3 regions of the Cytobacillus sp. GQ23 genome follow, and region 3 is predicted to be linked to each of the others. Evidence: riboswitches for the same ligand, from Rfam matches in the RefSeq annotation. Region 3 holds a riboswitch; each other region holds the start of a gene.
What was found. Region 3 has a riboswitch for S-adenosylmethionine ahead of AC6CHU_RS10625 (methionine ABC transporter ATP-binding protein). Riboswitches for the same ligand answer to the same signal wherever they lie in the genome.
Positions count from the first base shown of each region.

Region 1 (5,531 bases), on a different contig from region 3:
AATTTTGAAGCAAGTTCTTTTGCTTTCGTTTCATAAGCAGCCTGATCTGCCCATGTTTTGTTTGGCTGAAGTACTTCATCAGGCACTCCTGTAACATGCTGAGGAATTTCCAGCCCGAAAATTTCGTCCTTGATCGTTTCTACGTTGTTGAGTTCACCTTCGAGTGCCGCTTCGACCATTGCACGAGTGTAGGCAAGTTTCATGCGTTCACCGACTCCATACTCTCCGCCAGTCCAGCCTGTGTTTACAAGGAAGACTTTTGCGTTATGCTCATCGATTTTCTCGCCAAGCATTTCAGCATAACGATTTGCAGGAAGCGGAAGGAACGGTGATCCAAAACATGTAGAGAATGTTGCCTGCGGTGATGTAATGCCGCGCTCAGTTCCTGCAAGCTTGGATGTATAGCCGCTTAAGAAATGGTACATTGCCTGCTCTTTTGATAGTTTAGAGATTGGAGGCAATACGCCAAATGCGTCAGCTGTTAAAAATACGATTGTATTAGGGTGTCCGGCAATGCTTGGGTCAACGATATTATCGATGGCCTGAAGCTGGTACGCCGCACGTGTATTTTCAGTTAAAGTGCTGTCATCGTAATCTGCAACCCGGGTTTCGCTGTTTACCACTACATTTTCTAATACAGCACCAAAACGGATCGCATCAAAAATCTGCGGTTCTTTTTCACGGGATAAGTTGATGCATTTCGCGTAGCATCCGCCCTCAATATTGAAGACTCCATTCGCAGACCAGCCATGCTCGTCATCACCGATTAGCTTGCGGTTCGGATCTGCAGATAAAGTTGTTTTTCCAGTTCCGGATAAGCCGAAGAATAAAGCAACATCGCCTTCCCGTCCAACGTTTGCGGAACAGTGCATAGGAAGAATTCCGTTTTCTGGAAGCATGTAGTTCATAACAGAGAAGATGGACTTCTTCATTTCACCGGCATATTCTGTTCCGCCAATTAAAACGGTGCGGCGTTCAAATGAAATGATAATGAATGTTTCGGACTTTGTTCCGTCAACAGCAGGGTCTGCTTTGAAATTAGGAGCAGAAATGACAGTGAACTCTGCCTGATGATCCAATAGCTCGTCTTCTGCAGGGCGAATGAATAACTGGTGGGCAAATAGGTTATGCCATGCATATTCATTGATTACCTGGATAGGCATGCGGTGTTTTTTATCAGCACCTGCGAATCCTTTGAATACGAATACTTCTTCTTTTTCTTTTAAGTAATTGATTACTTTATTATAAAGATTAGAGAATGCTTCTTCAGAAATGGGCTGGTTTACACTGCCCCAGTCCATTTTGTCTTTATTTGATGCTTCTTCAACAATGTATTTATCTTTAGGAGAACGCCCTGTATACTTTCCTGTCGTAGCGCGAACAGCTCCAGTAGAAGTAAGGGACCCTTCATTGCGGTTTAGAACCTTTTCCACAAGCTGAGGAACGGATAATTGCACTTGAATGTTGCTGCCATTTAGTAATTCGCTCAATTCATTTGATATGCTTACAGAGTTCATCTGATGAATACCTTCCTTTTTCCCGATTTTTTTATGAAAGTGATTACATCTCGAAATTAGTATAACACATTGAAATGATTAGTCTATACTATTACGAAACTTTTTTGTCTGTGTTATAAAATTGTCACATTTGGACATGCAATCCACTTTAATCACCTTATAACTGATATATGCTATTATAGAAGAAAGTGTTAATTTTATCATGGGACTGATCTAAAATGAAGACAATTGCCCTATATGATGGAACATGTTCTTTATGCAAGGAAACAAAGAGGATTTTTAATAAACTCGATTGGCTGAATAAAGTCGAATGGATCTCCCTGCAGGAATATGAAAAAATGCAGGGCACTTTATCGTTTTCCAGACATGATTTGCGGAGGGAGCTTCATATTATTACTCCCGCAGGCAGCGTGAAAAAGGGTTACACTGCAGTAAGGAGACTTCTGTTCCTCTTTCCTGCAACCTTTTTAATCAGCACCCTGTTGTATATACCACTCACAGCACTTCTGGGCAATCCGACATACAAATGGATTGCGAAAAACAGGCACAAATTTCTAAAGAAAAAGTGTGATGATGGAAGCTGTTCTCTATAAGGATGAAGCAGAATTTTTAAAGTCGGAATTTTACTGTGAAAAATAATGAAAATCTGTTGACATGGTTCGATAAAATACGGTATGATTCAACCTTGAACGGATACTCTCTTATCCCGAGCTGGTGGAGGGACAGGCCCTATGAAACCCAGCAACCTGCTAAAGGCAATAATCAGCAAAGGTGCTAACCTGACGCAAGGACGTAATTCCTTGAACGATAAGAGTGAAAGGCGCGAATCGATTTGCTTTCAACCTTTTCACTAATGAGAAGGTTTTTTATTTTGCAATGAAATGAACGGCTTTTGGAATGTACTATTTATGTGAGTTTTTGGCATGAATCTGATAAATGGTTACCTGGCATTCTTGCCGGCGCTGTCTATTTTTCTAATAAAAACTCCATGTTTATTTCATACTACTAAGGGAATGAGTTCCGTATCAAACAGAGATCCATGAAATGACAGGGAAAAGTTATTTTTTCCGCTTCCCCATTTCTTATTCTCGCTCAATTTTCTATTTATAAGGAGGAAGCCAGATGTCAACAAAACGTCGTTTGTTCACTTCTGAATCAGTTACTGAAGGTCATCCGGATAAAATCTGTGACCAGATTTCTGATGCAATCTTAGATGCGATTTTAGCTAAAGATGCGAATGCCCGTGTTGCTGCAGAGACTTCTGTAACAACTGGACTTGTATTAGTTGCAGGTGAAATCACAACATCTACATACGTAGATATTCCAAAAATCGTTCGTGAAACGGTAAAAGAAATCGGTTATACCCGTGCCAAATATGGTTTCGATTCCGAAACATGTGCTGTTTTAACTTCCATTGATGAGCAGTCTGCTGATATCGCAATGGGGGTTGACCAGGCACTTGAAGCACGCGAAGGGCAAATGAGCGATCAGGAAATCGAAGCAATCGGTGCAGGAGACCAGGGATTAATGTTCGGTTTTGCCTGCAACGAAACGAAAGAGCTTATGCCTCTTCCGATTTCTTTAGCACATAAACTTTCCCGCCGCCTGACTGAAGTCCGTAAAGAAGAAATCCTTCCTTACCTTCGTCCCGACGGAAAAACTCAGGTAACTGTTGAGTATGATGAAAACGACAAGCCTGTGCGCATTGACACAATCGTTATTTCTACTCAGCATCACCCAGAAATCAGCCTTGAGCAAATTCAGCGAAATCTGAAGGAACATGTTATTAACCCGGTTGTTCCGAAAGAACTAATTGATGAGAATACTAAGTACTTCATCAACCCGACAGGACGCTTTGTTATCGGCGGACCTCAAGGTGATGCTGGCCTGACAGGACGCAAAATCATCGTAGATACTTACGGCGGATATGCACGCCATGGCGGCGGAGCGTTCTCCGGCAAGGATCCTACAAAGGTTGACCGCTCTGCTGCGTATGCTGCACGTTATGTAGCGAAGAACCTTGTTGCAGCCGGTTTAGCAGAAAAAGTTGAAGTCCAGCTTGCTTATGCGATCGGTGTGGCACAGCCTGTTTCGATTTCTGTTGATACATTTGGAACTGGCAAAGTGGATGAAGATGTATTAGTTGATCTAGTAAGAAAGCATTTTGATCTTCGTCCTGCAGGAATTATTAACATGCTTGGCCTTCGCCGCCCAATTTACAAGCAGACAGCTGCTTACGGACATTTCGGACGTACAGATGTTGACCTTCCTTGGGAGCGTACTGACAAAGCAGAAATTCTTCGTTCTGAAGCGTAATATAAAAAGCGGGAGTTGCATTTATGATGTAACTCCCGCTTTCTTTTTTGCGTCTAATACTAATAGGGTGTTAATCACTTTTCGGTCTTTATGCTCTATAGTCGTTTATAATTTTATGGTATCGTATAAACTTCGGATAATGGCTTAATTTTCCGTATAGAAACATTTTATATTCTGCGTGCTAATTATTAGCGATTAGTGGTAGTATTATAGGGTATGTTTTCTAAGACAAAGAGCCGCCTGAGGCTGTATCTTAATATTGAGAAAAGAATGGAGTAGGTGACGTACATAATGTGTGGTTTTATTGGTTGTGTACATGAAAAAGCACAAAATTACCGTGACGCAGATAAAGAACAATTCCAAAATATGAATGATATCATTACTCATCGGGGTCCGGATAATTCAGGATACTATTTTGATGATCATATTCAATTCGGCTTCCGCCGGTTGAGCATTATTGATATTGAAAGCGGACACCAGCCGCTGACTTACGAGAATGAGCGATATTGGATCATCTTCAATGGTGAAATCTATAATTATGTGGAACTTCGTGAAGAACTTCTCAAAGCAGGATTAAGCTTTGAAACCAGCTCAGATACAGAAGTCATAATTGCGCTTTACAGCCATATGAAAGAAAAGGCTGTTGAAAAATTGCGCGGTATGTTTGCGTTTGTCATTTGGGATAAACAGGAGCAGTCCCTATATGGAGCCAGGGATCCATTTGGGATTAAGCCTTTCTTTTATTACGATAAGGGAGACCGCACGTTCTTTGGATCAGAGAAGAAGAGCATCTTATTGGCGCTTAAGAATGATGTATTGAACTATGACTCCCTGCAGCATTATCTGACCTATCAGTTTGTGCCTGAGCCGCACACGATGTCAGAGGGGATCCATAAGCTTGAGCCAGGCCATTATTTTACTAAAAAAATTGGTGCGCCGATGGATATTAAACGCTATTGGAAGGCTGCTTTCCATCCAGTGCAAAAATCAGAAGCTGATTTTACAAAAGAAATTAGAGATGTTTTATTCGACTCTGTAAAAATGCATATGCGTGCCGATGTTCCTGTAGGTTCTTTCCTTTCAGGCGGAATTGATTCTTCCATTATTGCGTCGATTGCGAAAGAATTTCACCCAGCTATTAAAACATTCTCTGTCGGCTTTGAACGCAATGGCTTCAGCGAGGTTGATGTGGCGAAAGAAACAGCCGAAAAGCTGGGTGTTGAAAACATCAGCTACATCATCTCTCCTCAGGAATATATGAATGAGATTCCAAGAATCATGTGGCATATGGACGACCCGCTAGCTGACCCGGCTTGTGTGCCCCTTTATTTTGTGGCAAGAGAAGCGCGAAAGCATGTAACTGTTGTACTATCCGGCGAGGGAGCAGATGAGCTGTTTGGCGGCTATAATATTTACCGTGAACCACAATCCCTGGAAGTCTTCAATAAGATTCCTGCCATTGGCAAAAAGCTTCTGCGTATGATCGCCAGACTGATGCCAGAGGGAGTGAAGGGAAAAAGCTTTATCGAACGCGGAGTCACCCCAATGGAAGAGCGCTACATCGGAAACGCAAAAATGTTTACGGAACAAGAGAAGCGCAGTTTGCTTCATGTCTACAAAGACAACTTGAATTATACGGATATCACGAAACCTTTGTATGAGGAAAGCCGCGGCTATGATCCGGTTGACCGCATGCAG
Region 1 covers NZ_JCAXER010000025.1:33,635-39,165, forward strand. Annotated here, with positions in the region: gene pckA (phosphoenolpyruvate carboxykinase (ATP)) at 1-1,517, opposite strand, end outside; gene AC6CHU_RS19500 (thiol-disulfide oxidoreductase DCC family protein) at 1,736-2,110, shown strand; SAM riboswitch class I at 2,216-2,331, shown strand; gene metK (methionine adenosyltransferase) at 2,640-3,833, shown strand; gene asnB (asparagine synthase (glutamine-hydrolyzing)) at 4,125-5,531, shown strand, end outside.
Region 1: linked by a shared signal. The riboswitch ahead of metK (methionine adenosyltransferase) and the one ahead of AC6CHU_RS10625 (methionine ABC transporter ATP-binding protein) in region 3 are both predicted to bind S-adenosylmethionine.

Region 2 (5,531 bases), on a different contig from region 3:
AACGTCCTGGGGGGGAGGCTATCATTCCCGCAGAAAGCATGTCCCCTATGCTGAAATCAACGGGCTACATCTATATCTATCAAGAATCTAATAGAGAACAGCCCTAACTAAAACGAACCGTTTCAAAATAACTCCTTTCAGGTGATGACGATGAACGATGGAATTCCGGAAAAAGTGATTATTGTCGAGGGAAAGTCAGATAAAACAAAGGTTAAAAGCATTATAAGAGAGCCCGTTGAGATTATCTGTACAAATGGAACAATAAGCATTACCAAACTGGATGAATTAATTGACACACTATTTGATAAGGATGTATATATATTGGTGGATGCTGATGCAGCAGGTGAAAAGCTGAGAAAACAATTCAAAAGGGAATTTCCCGAGGCAGAGCATCTATACATCGATAGAATGTACAGAGAAGTAGCGACAGCACCGGAGCATCACTTGGCAACAGTGCTTTTGGGTGCTAACATTGACGTTTATACACAATATCTGGACAGATAATAAAGTAAGGATGATAAAATGCAGGAATGGTCGCAGCAGGAAATTGAGAAAGCGATTAGCGGACAAGAAACGATACTTATCTATTTGTATACGCCTATGTGCGGAACCTGCCAGATGGCAGGAAAGATGCTGGCAGTTATAGAACAATTGCTGCCAGATCAAAAAATGGGGAAAGCGGACTTAAATTATATGCCGCAATTGGCTGAAAAATGGGGAGTAGAAAGCGTCCCCTGCCTCCTTATTTTCAGAAGAGGAACTTTACAGGAGAAAATATATGCATTCCGATCCGTTCCCTATTTATTGGATCACATTAGAAGTATTCATTAAAGAAACCAGGAGCAAAAGCGGCCTGGTTTTTTGCATGCTTAAATATTGAGGAAGCGCCATTTCCGCTTTTCAAAATACATTTACAAATTCCACCTGACAGAGTATGATACTTAGGGAAGCGAAATAAAAATTATACAGTGCAGGAAGGGATCCGGATGGCATTTTACAGGGAGTGGGCAGGTCAATTTAAAAGCTATAACCGCAACATAAAATTGGCTTTTATGGCGAATATCTTTACACAAATTGGTTTCGGGATATTCATGGTAATTTATAATTTCTATATAAGAGAACTTGGCTACTCTGAAAGTGTTAATGGGCAAATCATATCCATGACTGCTCTCGCGACAGCCCTGGTTCTTGTGCCGGCAGGGATTGCGAGCGACCGAATTGGCAGAAAAAAAGCGATGCTGTTTGGGGCAGTTGCCACAGGTGCAGTTATGCTTTTCAGAAGTATAGCTGAAATGCAGGAACTGCTGATTTTATTTGCTTTTTTAACAGGACTGACAACAGCTTTTATACAGGTATCGGGCATACCATGGCTGGCTGAGAATTCAAAAGCTGACCAAAGGGTCCATTTATTCAGTATACATTTTGCTATCATGACTGGTGCAAATGTGATCGGCAATTTAAGCGGAGGCGTCTTAACAGATGCTTTTTCCCTGTTTACGGATCAGCTCACCAGTATCCGCATAACTCTTCTAATTGCAAGTGTGTTCTTCATGGCCGGCTTTTTTCCAATTTTGCATTTCTCAGAGGTTTTGAAAGATCAAAAAGATGCAAAGGGCTTAAAAGGTCTGTCATTCAAAAACCTTTCTGCTAATAATGAAGGTGTCAAAATTATAGTTATGTTTGCTTTGGCTCAGCTCCTCATTGGAATTGGCGCAGGACTTGTTATCCCTTATCTAAATTTATACTTTGCAGACCGCTTTGACGCCTCGAATTCAGCAATTGGCATTATTATCTCATTAGGTCAGGCTGCCACGGCCTTTGCCATGATAATCGGTCCGGTTGTTGTAAGAAAGCTGGGAGAGGTTAAAGCCGTTGTGATCCTGCAGCTCATGTCACTGCCCTTCCTGCTTTTAACAGGATATACTGAAAATCTTTGGCTGGCTGCCATCTGCTTTTTGTTCAGGCAGGCGCTCATGAATGCGGGAAATCCTATACAAATGTCACTCATGATGTCAAAGGTAAATGATTCGATGAAAGGGCTGGCAAACTCAGTTAATCAGATGGTTTTCAATCTGGGTTGGGCTGTGATGGGCCCTGTTTCAACAGGAATCGTCATGAGATATGGGGACTATTGGGGATATGCTCTGGTATTCACTATTACAGCCACTTTATATTTGATTGGGTCTATCTATTTTTTCATTGTATTCAGAGGCTATAATAAGACAAAAGCTGCAGAACCCTCTGTAAAAATAATTTAATCTGACATATTTCTCAGGAAATGAAAGAGCAATGCCAATCAAACAGGCAGTGCTTTTCTGATTTTGTCGAATGAAAAATAAAGGATTAAAGCTCTTTATTACTGAATAGTAAAAACAATAAACCCATTAAAAGAGGTGAGGCTGTGAGAGATTTACCTGATTTATTTATCAGGGAATTAAAGGCGAAAGGGCATCTTGAATTTTTCCTGAGAAAATCAAATTTTTCTTTGCTTATTAAAGCTGGAAATATAAGCATTCCTTTAAAAGTTTCGAATGGGGAAATAAAGAAGGCAAGCCATACCAGCCATTTTGATGTGGAAATCTCGGGATTGGAAGAAGATGTGCTGTCACTGATTACCGGGGAAGTAAAGCTACGGGAAGCAATTTCCCGAAATAAAATAATCATGGAAGCCACTTTCAGAAAAAAACTGCTCATCGAGTCCTTTTTCTGTTTAGAAAAAATTTCACTTACCAATACTTGACCATTTTTTAAATAGTATGATAATATCATTATATTGTTAATTAACGGAATATTCTTATCAAGAGAGGCGGAGGGACTGGCCCAGTGAAGCCCGGCAACCGGTAAAGTACACGGTGCTAAATCCAGCAGAGCGGAATGCTCTGGAAGATAAGAAGAGACGATACAGCCCTCTTCTTATGAAGAGGGCCTTTTCAGCTCTTCGATATGAACAAACATTATTATAGAGGAGAGATTATGATGACAGACAAAAAGCAAAACTACCGTTTTGAAACCATTGGAGTGCATGGCGGACTCAAGCCTGACCCTGTAACCGGTGCGAGGGCAGTTCCGATTTATCAGAACAATGCTTATCAATTCAAGGATACAGATCACGCTGCAGACCTCTTTGCTCTGAAAGAGCAGGGATATATTTATAGCAGGATACATAACCCCACTGTCAGTGTATTTGAGGAAAGGGTAGCCCTTCTTGAAGGAGGAGTGGGTGCGCTGGCTCTTGCAAGCGGCCAATCTGCCATAACACTGGCTATTTTAAATATTGCTGAAGCAGGTGATGAAATTGTTGCTGCCTCAAATTTATATGGAGGTACATATAATTTGTTTGCAGTCACACTTCCTAAGTACGGAATAAAGGTGAGACTCGTCGATCCAAAGGATCCGGAAAATTTCCGCAGTGCAATAACAGATAAAACAAAGGCTGTCTTCGCCGAGACGATTGGAAACCCGAGCCTGAAGATCCTTGATATTGAAAAAGTTGCCGCAATTGCACACGAAAATGGTGTGCCGCTAATTGTCGATAACACTTTTGCTACTCCTTATCTTTGCAGGCCAATTGAGCATGGGGCTGACATTGTAATACACTCTGCGACAAAATGGCTGCTCGGCAATGGAACTACAATGGGCGGTATAATTGTTGACGGCGGAAATTTCGACTGGAATTCCCCTAAGTTTCCGGGATTTACAAAACCGGATCCGAGCTATCATGATATTGTTTATAGTGAAGCAATTGGTGAAGCGGCTTATATTATCAAAGCCCGAGTACAGCTGTTGAGAGATTTAGGGCCTGCAATGAGTGCACAAAGTGCATTCCAATTCACACTGGGCCTTGAAACTCTTCATGTAAGAATGAAGGAGCATGTTGCCAATGCCAAAAAGGTAGTGGAATATCTGGAGGCGCATCCAGCTGTTAATTGGGTGCTTTATCCAGGCCATGAAAGCCACCCGGACAAAAAATTGGCAGATAAATACTTGCCAAAAGGAGCCGGAGCAGTGGCTGTATTTGGAATCGCTGGCGGAAGAGAGGCTGGAGCCAAGCTGATCAATAGCCTGAAGCTTTGGGCACATGTGGCCAATGTCGGGGACGCAAAGAGCCTGATTATCCACCCTGCAAGCACCACTCATCAGCAGCTGGATGAGGAAGGTTTAAAGGCTGCCGGTGTACCGGAAGATCTAATTCGGATTTCGATCGGAATTGAGAATGCGGAGGATTTGATTGAAGATCTGGAACAGGCCATTGAAACAGCTGCGGGTCTTACATCGTTGGCCGCAAAAGCGTAAAGGATAATTTACCATTCGCTTTTTTCCGAAAGTTTGAAATTTCATCGTTGACACCTTTTTATCGCCTATGATACGATAGCAAACGTAATTAAAAAACTGCTTAAATAATTTAAAGTATTAATTGAATATAGAACGTAACGCTCTTATCAAGAGAGGTGGAGGGAAGTGCCCTATGAAGCCCGGCAACCGTCAATTTAGTTGAAATGGTGCCAATTCACTCAAAGCATAGCTTTGATAGATGAGAGGAAGGACTAAATTTATTTATGCCTTTCTGCTCATGTGCAGGAAGGCATTTTTGCATTTGCGCATGAAAGTCTATTGTGAGTAAAAAATAGGTAAATAGAAGCAGCCAATTAATTATTATCTGTATCTTTCGATAAAAGAGGTGACTATCACATTGATTTCTATAACAGATGTTCAGAAGATATTCTCTTCAAAAAACAGCCAGGTAAAAGCTGTGGATGATGTAAACCTGGAGGTAAAAGAAGGAGAGATATTCGGTGTTATCGGATATAGCGGTGCTGGTAAAAGTACATTAATCCGTATGCTGAATGGGCTGGAGCTTCCTACCCATGGCAGCGTAACAGTAGCCGGCAATGAGGTTTCAAAGATAAAGGGAAGCAACCTAAGAAAAGCACGTCAGGAAATAAGCATGATCTTCCAGCATTTCAACCTGTTATGGTCGAGAACAGTAAGAGAAAATATTGCATTTCCGCTAGAAATCGCTGGTGTTTCCCGGCAGGAAAGGCTCAAAAGAGTAGACGAGCTCATTAAACTAGTTGGTCTGGAAGGAAGGGAAGAAGCCTACCCATCTCAGCTTAGCGGCGGTCAAAAGCAAAGGGTCGGAATTGCCAGAGCCCTTGCTAACAACCCAAAAGTGCTGCTTTGTGATGAGGCCACATCTGCACTTGATCCTCAAACAACAGATTCCATCTTGGAGCTGCTTGTTGACATCAATGAACGCCTGGGCTTAACCATTGTTCTGATTACACATGAAATGCACGTGATCCGTAAAATCTGCCATCGGGTTGCTGTTATGGAAGGCGGCCGAATTGTTGAAATCGGACCTGTATTAGATGTCTTTAAGAATCCAAAAGCAGAAATAACAAAGCGGTTTGTTCAGCAGGTGACAGAGCCTGAAGAAACGAAGGAAACGATTGATCATCTTGTAGATTTGTATCCACAAGGAAAAGTAGTTCAATTAGGATTTGTCGGCGAATCAGCTGAACAGCCATTGA
Region 2 covers NZ_JCAXER010000036.1:14,460-19,990, reverse strand. Annotated here, with positions in the region: gene AC6CHU_RS22970 (toprim domain-containing protein) at 151-504, shown strand; gene AC6CHU_RS22965 (thioredoxin family protein) at 523-831, shown strand; gene AC6CHU_RS22960 (MFS transporter) at 987-2,258, shown strand; gene AC6CHU_RS22955 (SCP2 sterol-binding domain-containing protein) at 2,402-2,740, shown strand; SAM riboswitch class I at 2,792-2,893, shown strand; gene AC6CHU_RS22950 (O-acetylhomoserine aminocarboxypropyltransferase/cysteine synthase family protein) at 2,977-4,293, shown strand; SAM riboswitch class I at 4,434-4,538, shown strand; gene AC6CHU_RS22945 (methionine ABC transporter ATP-binding protein) at 4,691-5,531, shown strand, end outside.
Region 2: linked by a shared signal. The riboswitch ahead of AC6CHU_RS22950 (O-acetylhomoserine aminocarboxypropyltransferase/cysteine synthase family protein) and the one ahead of AC6CHU_RS10625 (methionine ABC transporter ATP-binding protein) in region 3 are both predicted to bind S-adenosylmethionine.

Region 3 (5,531 bases):
CAGAAGCGCTCTTCCCCCATTTGAAGCATCATTTGGAATGGCAATTTTGCCGCCTTCCGGAATGTCTTCGACTGATTTTACTTTTTCCGAATAAAGGCCCATTGGTGCTAAAACAGTTGTCGCGATCGGTGAAAGATCCATATTATGCTCTTTAATAAAAGTGTCAAAATAAGCGACTGTCTGGAATGCATTTACATCTAGATCACCTTCGGCAAGGGCAACGTTTGGCTGTACATAATCAGAGAATGTCACAACCTCAATTTCAATGCCTTCTTTTTCAGCCTTCTCAGCAATAAAATCCCAAATGCGTGTATCTGATCCGCTGACACCCAATTTAACTTTCTTTGTTTCTTCTCCGCCTGTAGTACTTGAGCATGCGGCAGTAAAGACAGCCAATGCTAAAATAATGAATGATATAAATAGTTTGTTCATGATGTATTTCCCCCTATGTTATCTTCTTCTGATTTTTTTGGATAAGAGATTTCCGAATGACTGAAGGCCCTGAACCATGACCACTAAGATTGCAACAGTAATCAGCATGACGGTTGTATCGAATCGCTGATAGCCGTATGTAATGGCAAGGTCACCAAGGCCGCCTCCTCCAACTGCCCCAGCCATGGCAGATGCTCCTACCAGACCAATTGTCGCAATGGTAAAGCCCAATACCAGCGAACTAAGTGCTTCAGGAATCAGGAATTTTAAAATGATCTGTCCTGGTGTCGCTCCCATTGCTTCTGCCGCTTCAATGACGCCTGGATCCACCTCGAGCAATGAATTTTCTATTAATCTCGCAATGTAGGGTCCTGCATAAAAGACAAGAGGCACTACGGCTGCGGCGGTTCCAATCGATGTTCCGACAATCATCCGGGTAATTGGGATAATGGCTACCATTAAAATGATGAAAGGAACTGATCTAAAAATATTAATAATGCTGTTTATGATGTTAAAAACAACGGTGTTTTCCAGCAGATGCCCTTTCCTGGTCACAACAAGCAATATGCCAAGCGGGAGTCCGATAAGAGCTGAAAACAGCAGTGAAAATGCCACCATTTGGACCGTTTCGATTAAGGCTTCAATGATTTTTTCCTGGTTAACTAGCACGTGCAGTCACTTCCTTTATTGAAACTTTTTCCTGGCTGATGTACTGAATCGCCCTTCTGATTTCACTGTCCTGCCCCTGGAATTCGACAATGAGATTGCCAAACGGGGTTCCCTGCAGTTCTGTAATATTTCCAAACAGAACGTTGAAGTCAATATTAAACTTTTTAGCAACCTGTGAAAGCAGCGGCTGGCCGGCAGAATTCCCGACAAAATTGATTCTGAATACCTTTTGAAGCCCCTGCTGCTTTTCAATCACTTGCTTAATGGATTCAGGTATTTGATCATTCATAACCGTGCTGACAAAGTTTTTCGCTGTTGGGGTTTGGGGTGAAGAAAAGACATTGAAGACAGTTCCTTCTTCAATAATCTTCCCTGCCTCGATGACAGCGACACGATCACAGATCTCCCTGATAACAGACATTTCATGAGTAATGATCAGAATCGTAATGTTGTATTCTTTATTTATTTTCTTCAGCAGCTGCAGGATCGAGCTGGTTGTCTGCGGATCCAGAGCAGAAGTTGCTTCATCACATAATAGAATGGAAGGCTGTGTTGCGAGCGCCCGGGCGATTCCGATCCGCTGCTTTTGTCCGCCTGACAGCTGATCAGGATAGCTGTTCGCCTTGTCGGCAAGCCCCACGAATTCTAATAGTTCATGGACACGCTTTTTTATTTCACCCTTCGAGACCTTAGCCAGTGTGAGCGGCATCGCCACATTGGCAAACACTGTTTTCGAGTTTAAGAGATTGAAATGCTGAAAGACCATACCTATGTTTCTTTTCACTTCGCGAATTTCTCTAACAGATAAAGCCGTCAAGTCATGGCCGCTGACAATGACCTTTCCTGAAGTCGGCTTCTCCAGCCAATTGACACAGCGGATCAAAGAGCTCTTTCCCGCACCGCTGAAGCCGATCACCCCGAAAATCTCCCCCTTATTAATCTTTAAATCTATTCCATCCAGAGCAGCTACCTGCTGACCTCCGCTTTTATAGACCTTCTTTAAATTCTGAAACTCTATCATGCAGCCTCTCTCCTTTGTGGTGGTTGGTGACAGGCACCTATACCAATTTGATGAACTGGTATAGGTACCTGTCACCTTCCATTGTCTAACTATTCCAATCCGAAAACTAAGAATTATATCCTGAAATTTACCCCTTCCATCAGAAGAGGTTTTTTAAAGTCCTCTCCTTATCTTCCAGGCTTTTGCCTGCTGGATTTGGCACAGTGCAGTCTGCCTGCTGCCGAAGCTTCATTGGGCCAGGTCCCTCTGCTTCTCTTGATAAGAATTATTCATATGTTTATGAATAGAATCTTGATGCAATATTTCCGCGTAAAACAAAAACCCTCTTCTAAAGAAAGAAGAGGGCAGCATTTATCAATGGTCCTCTTCTTATCTTTCAAGCAATGCTTGCTGGATTTGGCACGGTACAATTTTGTCCGCTGCCGAGGTGTCATAGGGCCAGTCCCTCAACCTCTCTTGATAAGAAGATTTTTAATATGCGGTTGTTAATATGCTTAATACTTTACCATCTTAAAGTAAAGAAAGTCAATATAAAGTTTAAATATATTTTATTTGATTACCGCCTCCTGGTCTGAATCCGCTCTGTCATTAACCCGTATGCTATGGACTCTTCTAAAAAATGATAGTTAAATCCTATGTGTCTATACCTCTATCTCATGTATAATAATGGAAAAGTGTCATTTCTCAATAAAGGAGGGACAAAATGATTATGACCGAGAATCCGGCAGATTTATTCGCCGACAAAGTCGAAGCGAGGAATCTGCAGCTGGCCATTCAGCATTCCAGCGATGTGATTGCAAGAGTGACAAAAGAAGGCGTTGCTTTATATGTCTCCCCTTCCTGCCTATCAATGCTGGGGTATACGCAGCAGGACTTTTATCGAAGCAGCCTTTATACATACTGCCATCCCAATGACCGGGATCTTCTTAGAGATGCATTGGCAGATCTTGAACAACTCCCGCATAAACGGGAGACTTTTCGTTTCAGACATAAGGAAGGCCATTACCTATGGCTGGAAGCCAATTTTACAGTCATTAATGAGGATAAAGAAATGATGTGCATCATCCGGGATATGACACAGAGAATTATCATGGAAGAGGAAATTCTTGAAACACAGGAGAAGTACCGCTTTCTGGTGGAGTACTCCAAGGATACGATCGGAATGGTGACACAAAAGGGGATTTGGACCTATATCAATAATGAAGGAAAGAAGCTCTTTGGGTTCACGAGCATCAAAGAGATAATCGGCACCTCCCTCCACGACTACATCCCTCCTTCAGAACATTCCACCCTCGATGATTTTCTGCAAACAAAGCTGAGCGTGAATTTTGAGCTTAATCTGATCCGGACCGATGGACAAGTAAGAAAAGCTGAAGTCCAGCTGATTCCAACCACCTTCAAGAACAGAAAGGTATACCAGATCATTATCAAAGATGTAACCGGACAAAAGAAGACTGAAGAAAAGCTGCAGAACGCTGAAAAACTTTCCGTTGTCGGTCAGCTTGCTGCAGGCATTGCCCATGAAATCCGCAACCCGCTTACAGCCATTAAAGGCTTTACGCAGCTATTATACGAAGAACATAAGGGTAATTTCGCAGAGGTCATTCTAAATGAGCTGGAACGGATTGAAGGCATCGTCAATGACCTGCTCGTTCTCGCCAAACCTCAAATAACCGAAATGGAAGAAACCTGCCTGACAAACGTTGTAAAAAGTGTGATTACCCTTTTAAACAGCCAGGCGGTTATGGAAAATATCCTGATCGAATTAACTCAATCACCCGGCGAGTTCTTTGTGAAATGTGAAAAAGATAAAATTAAGCAGGTCCTGATTAACATCATCAAGAACTCAATTGAAGCCATGCCAATGGGCGGCAAAATAAACGTCGATATCCGTCAGGAAGACCAATCTGTCATCATCAGTGTCGAGGATGAAGGAATCGGCATACCGGAAGAACGCCTCGCCAAACTGGGTGAGCCTTTTTACAGTACAAAAGAAAAAGGAACCGGCCTTGGCATCATGATCTGCAAAAAAATCATTAAAAACCACGGCGGAAACCTTTACATCCACAGCAGGGAAAAGGAAGGAACAACGGTCCGCATTACTTTACCGATTGCCTAAATAAAAGAAGCCAGCCGCCTAAACTGGCTTCTTATTTTTGGAGAATAAATTCCTGTTCCGCTCTTTCACTCCCAATATGTACCCTCTCCTTGTAAAAAATCTCATCCTCTGACACCAGCAAAACGGTTGAACTCCTTGTTCCGTAGCCATCGCTTTTGATAAATAAAGGAGACAGAATCCGTTCCCATTCAAGTGAAACTCCTGTTTTGGGAAGCAAATCATCGGGTACAGGGTCTGTATTCCTGAGAAGTGTGAACAGGTCTTCTGTTAAGTCCCCGGCTGGATTATCTATAATCTCTGATAAACCCTCCTTCCCCTTTTTCACCTTCGGCCATTCAGTGTTCAGCACATGATTACTGACTCCGTATATTCCCGGCTGAAGCTGCTCTATTCTATCTTCCACATTCGAATAATAATAAAGCTCCTCCATATTTCCTGCCAGCAGATTGTAGCCGGGATAGCTGCTCCGCCGTTCAGATGCCCTGTGCATAAAGTCAGCAGGCGAATCACTGCCCTTCAAAAAATCAGCCACCAGATCTCCTCTTGACCTCTTGTCTTCTGTCACTTCATTCGGATCGCGGTAATTTGTCAGCGCTGCAAAACGACCATTCTTTGTGACCCCCATCCATGTTCCCAATTTCCTTAAATCCCGGCCGGCAAGAATGTGGGGATGATCCTCCCAATAATGCGCCGGGGCAGTTGGACGCTCATAAAATTCGTCCCGATTGGCGGCCAATATCAGCTTGTATTTTGGATGTACTTTGTATCCAAAGAGGATTAAACACATGCAGATCACTGCTTTCATTTTTATTTTTATTTTATACTTAAGGAAAAATAATACCAATATGAAAAAGCTCCTTCATGCAAAGGAGCTTTTCCATCTTTACGTAACCCTCTCCTCGAGCCGTGCTGCTTTCCTCGCCCTTAGGAACCTTATTGTATTTAAAACAATTGTTTTGGTCACAGCATAGGTAGGGATCGCAAGAATCATGCCGAGTATTCCGGCAAGATTGCCTGCAACCAGCAACAGGATGATAATCGTGGCCGGATGTGTGTTTAATGTTTTTCCGAGAATCAGCGGAGAAAGCACATTCCCTTCAATCTGCTGGGCGATCACGATGACTACGACAACCAGGAAGGCTTTTGTCGGCGAGTCAAAAAGTGCAACGATTACGGCAGGTGCACCGCCAAGAAACGGTCCGACATAAGGTATGATATTAGTTATAGCCACAATCAAAGCCATAACCAGGGCGTACGGCAGATCGATGATTAAATAGCCGATAAATGAAA
Region 3 covers NZ_JCAXER010000010.1:139,054-144,584, reverse strand. Annotated here, with positions in the region: gene AC6CHU_RS10635 (MetQ/NlpA family ABC transporter substrate-binding protein) at 1-432, opposite strand, end outside; gene AC6CHU_RS10630 (methionine ABC transporter permease) at 451-1,101, opposite strand; gene AC6CHU_RS10625 (methionine ABC transporter ATP-binding protein) at 1,091-2,122, opposite strand; SAM riboswitch class I at 2,287-2,387, opposite strand; SAM riboswitch class I at 2,489-2,588, opposite strand; gene AC6CHU_RS10620 (PAS domain-containing sensor histidine kinase) at 2,826-4,241, shown strand; gene AC6CHU_RS10615 (NRDE family protein) at 4,273-5,028, opposite strand; gene AC6CHU_RS10610 (AI-2E family transporter) at 5,125-5,531, opposite strand, start outside.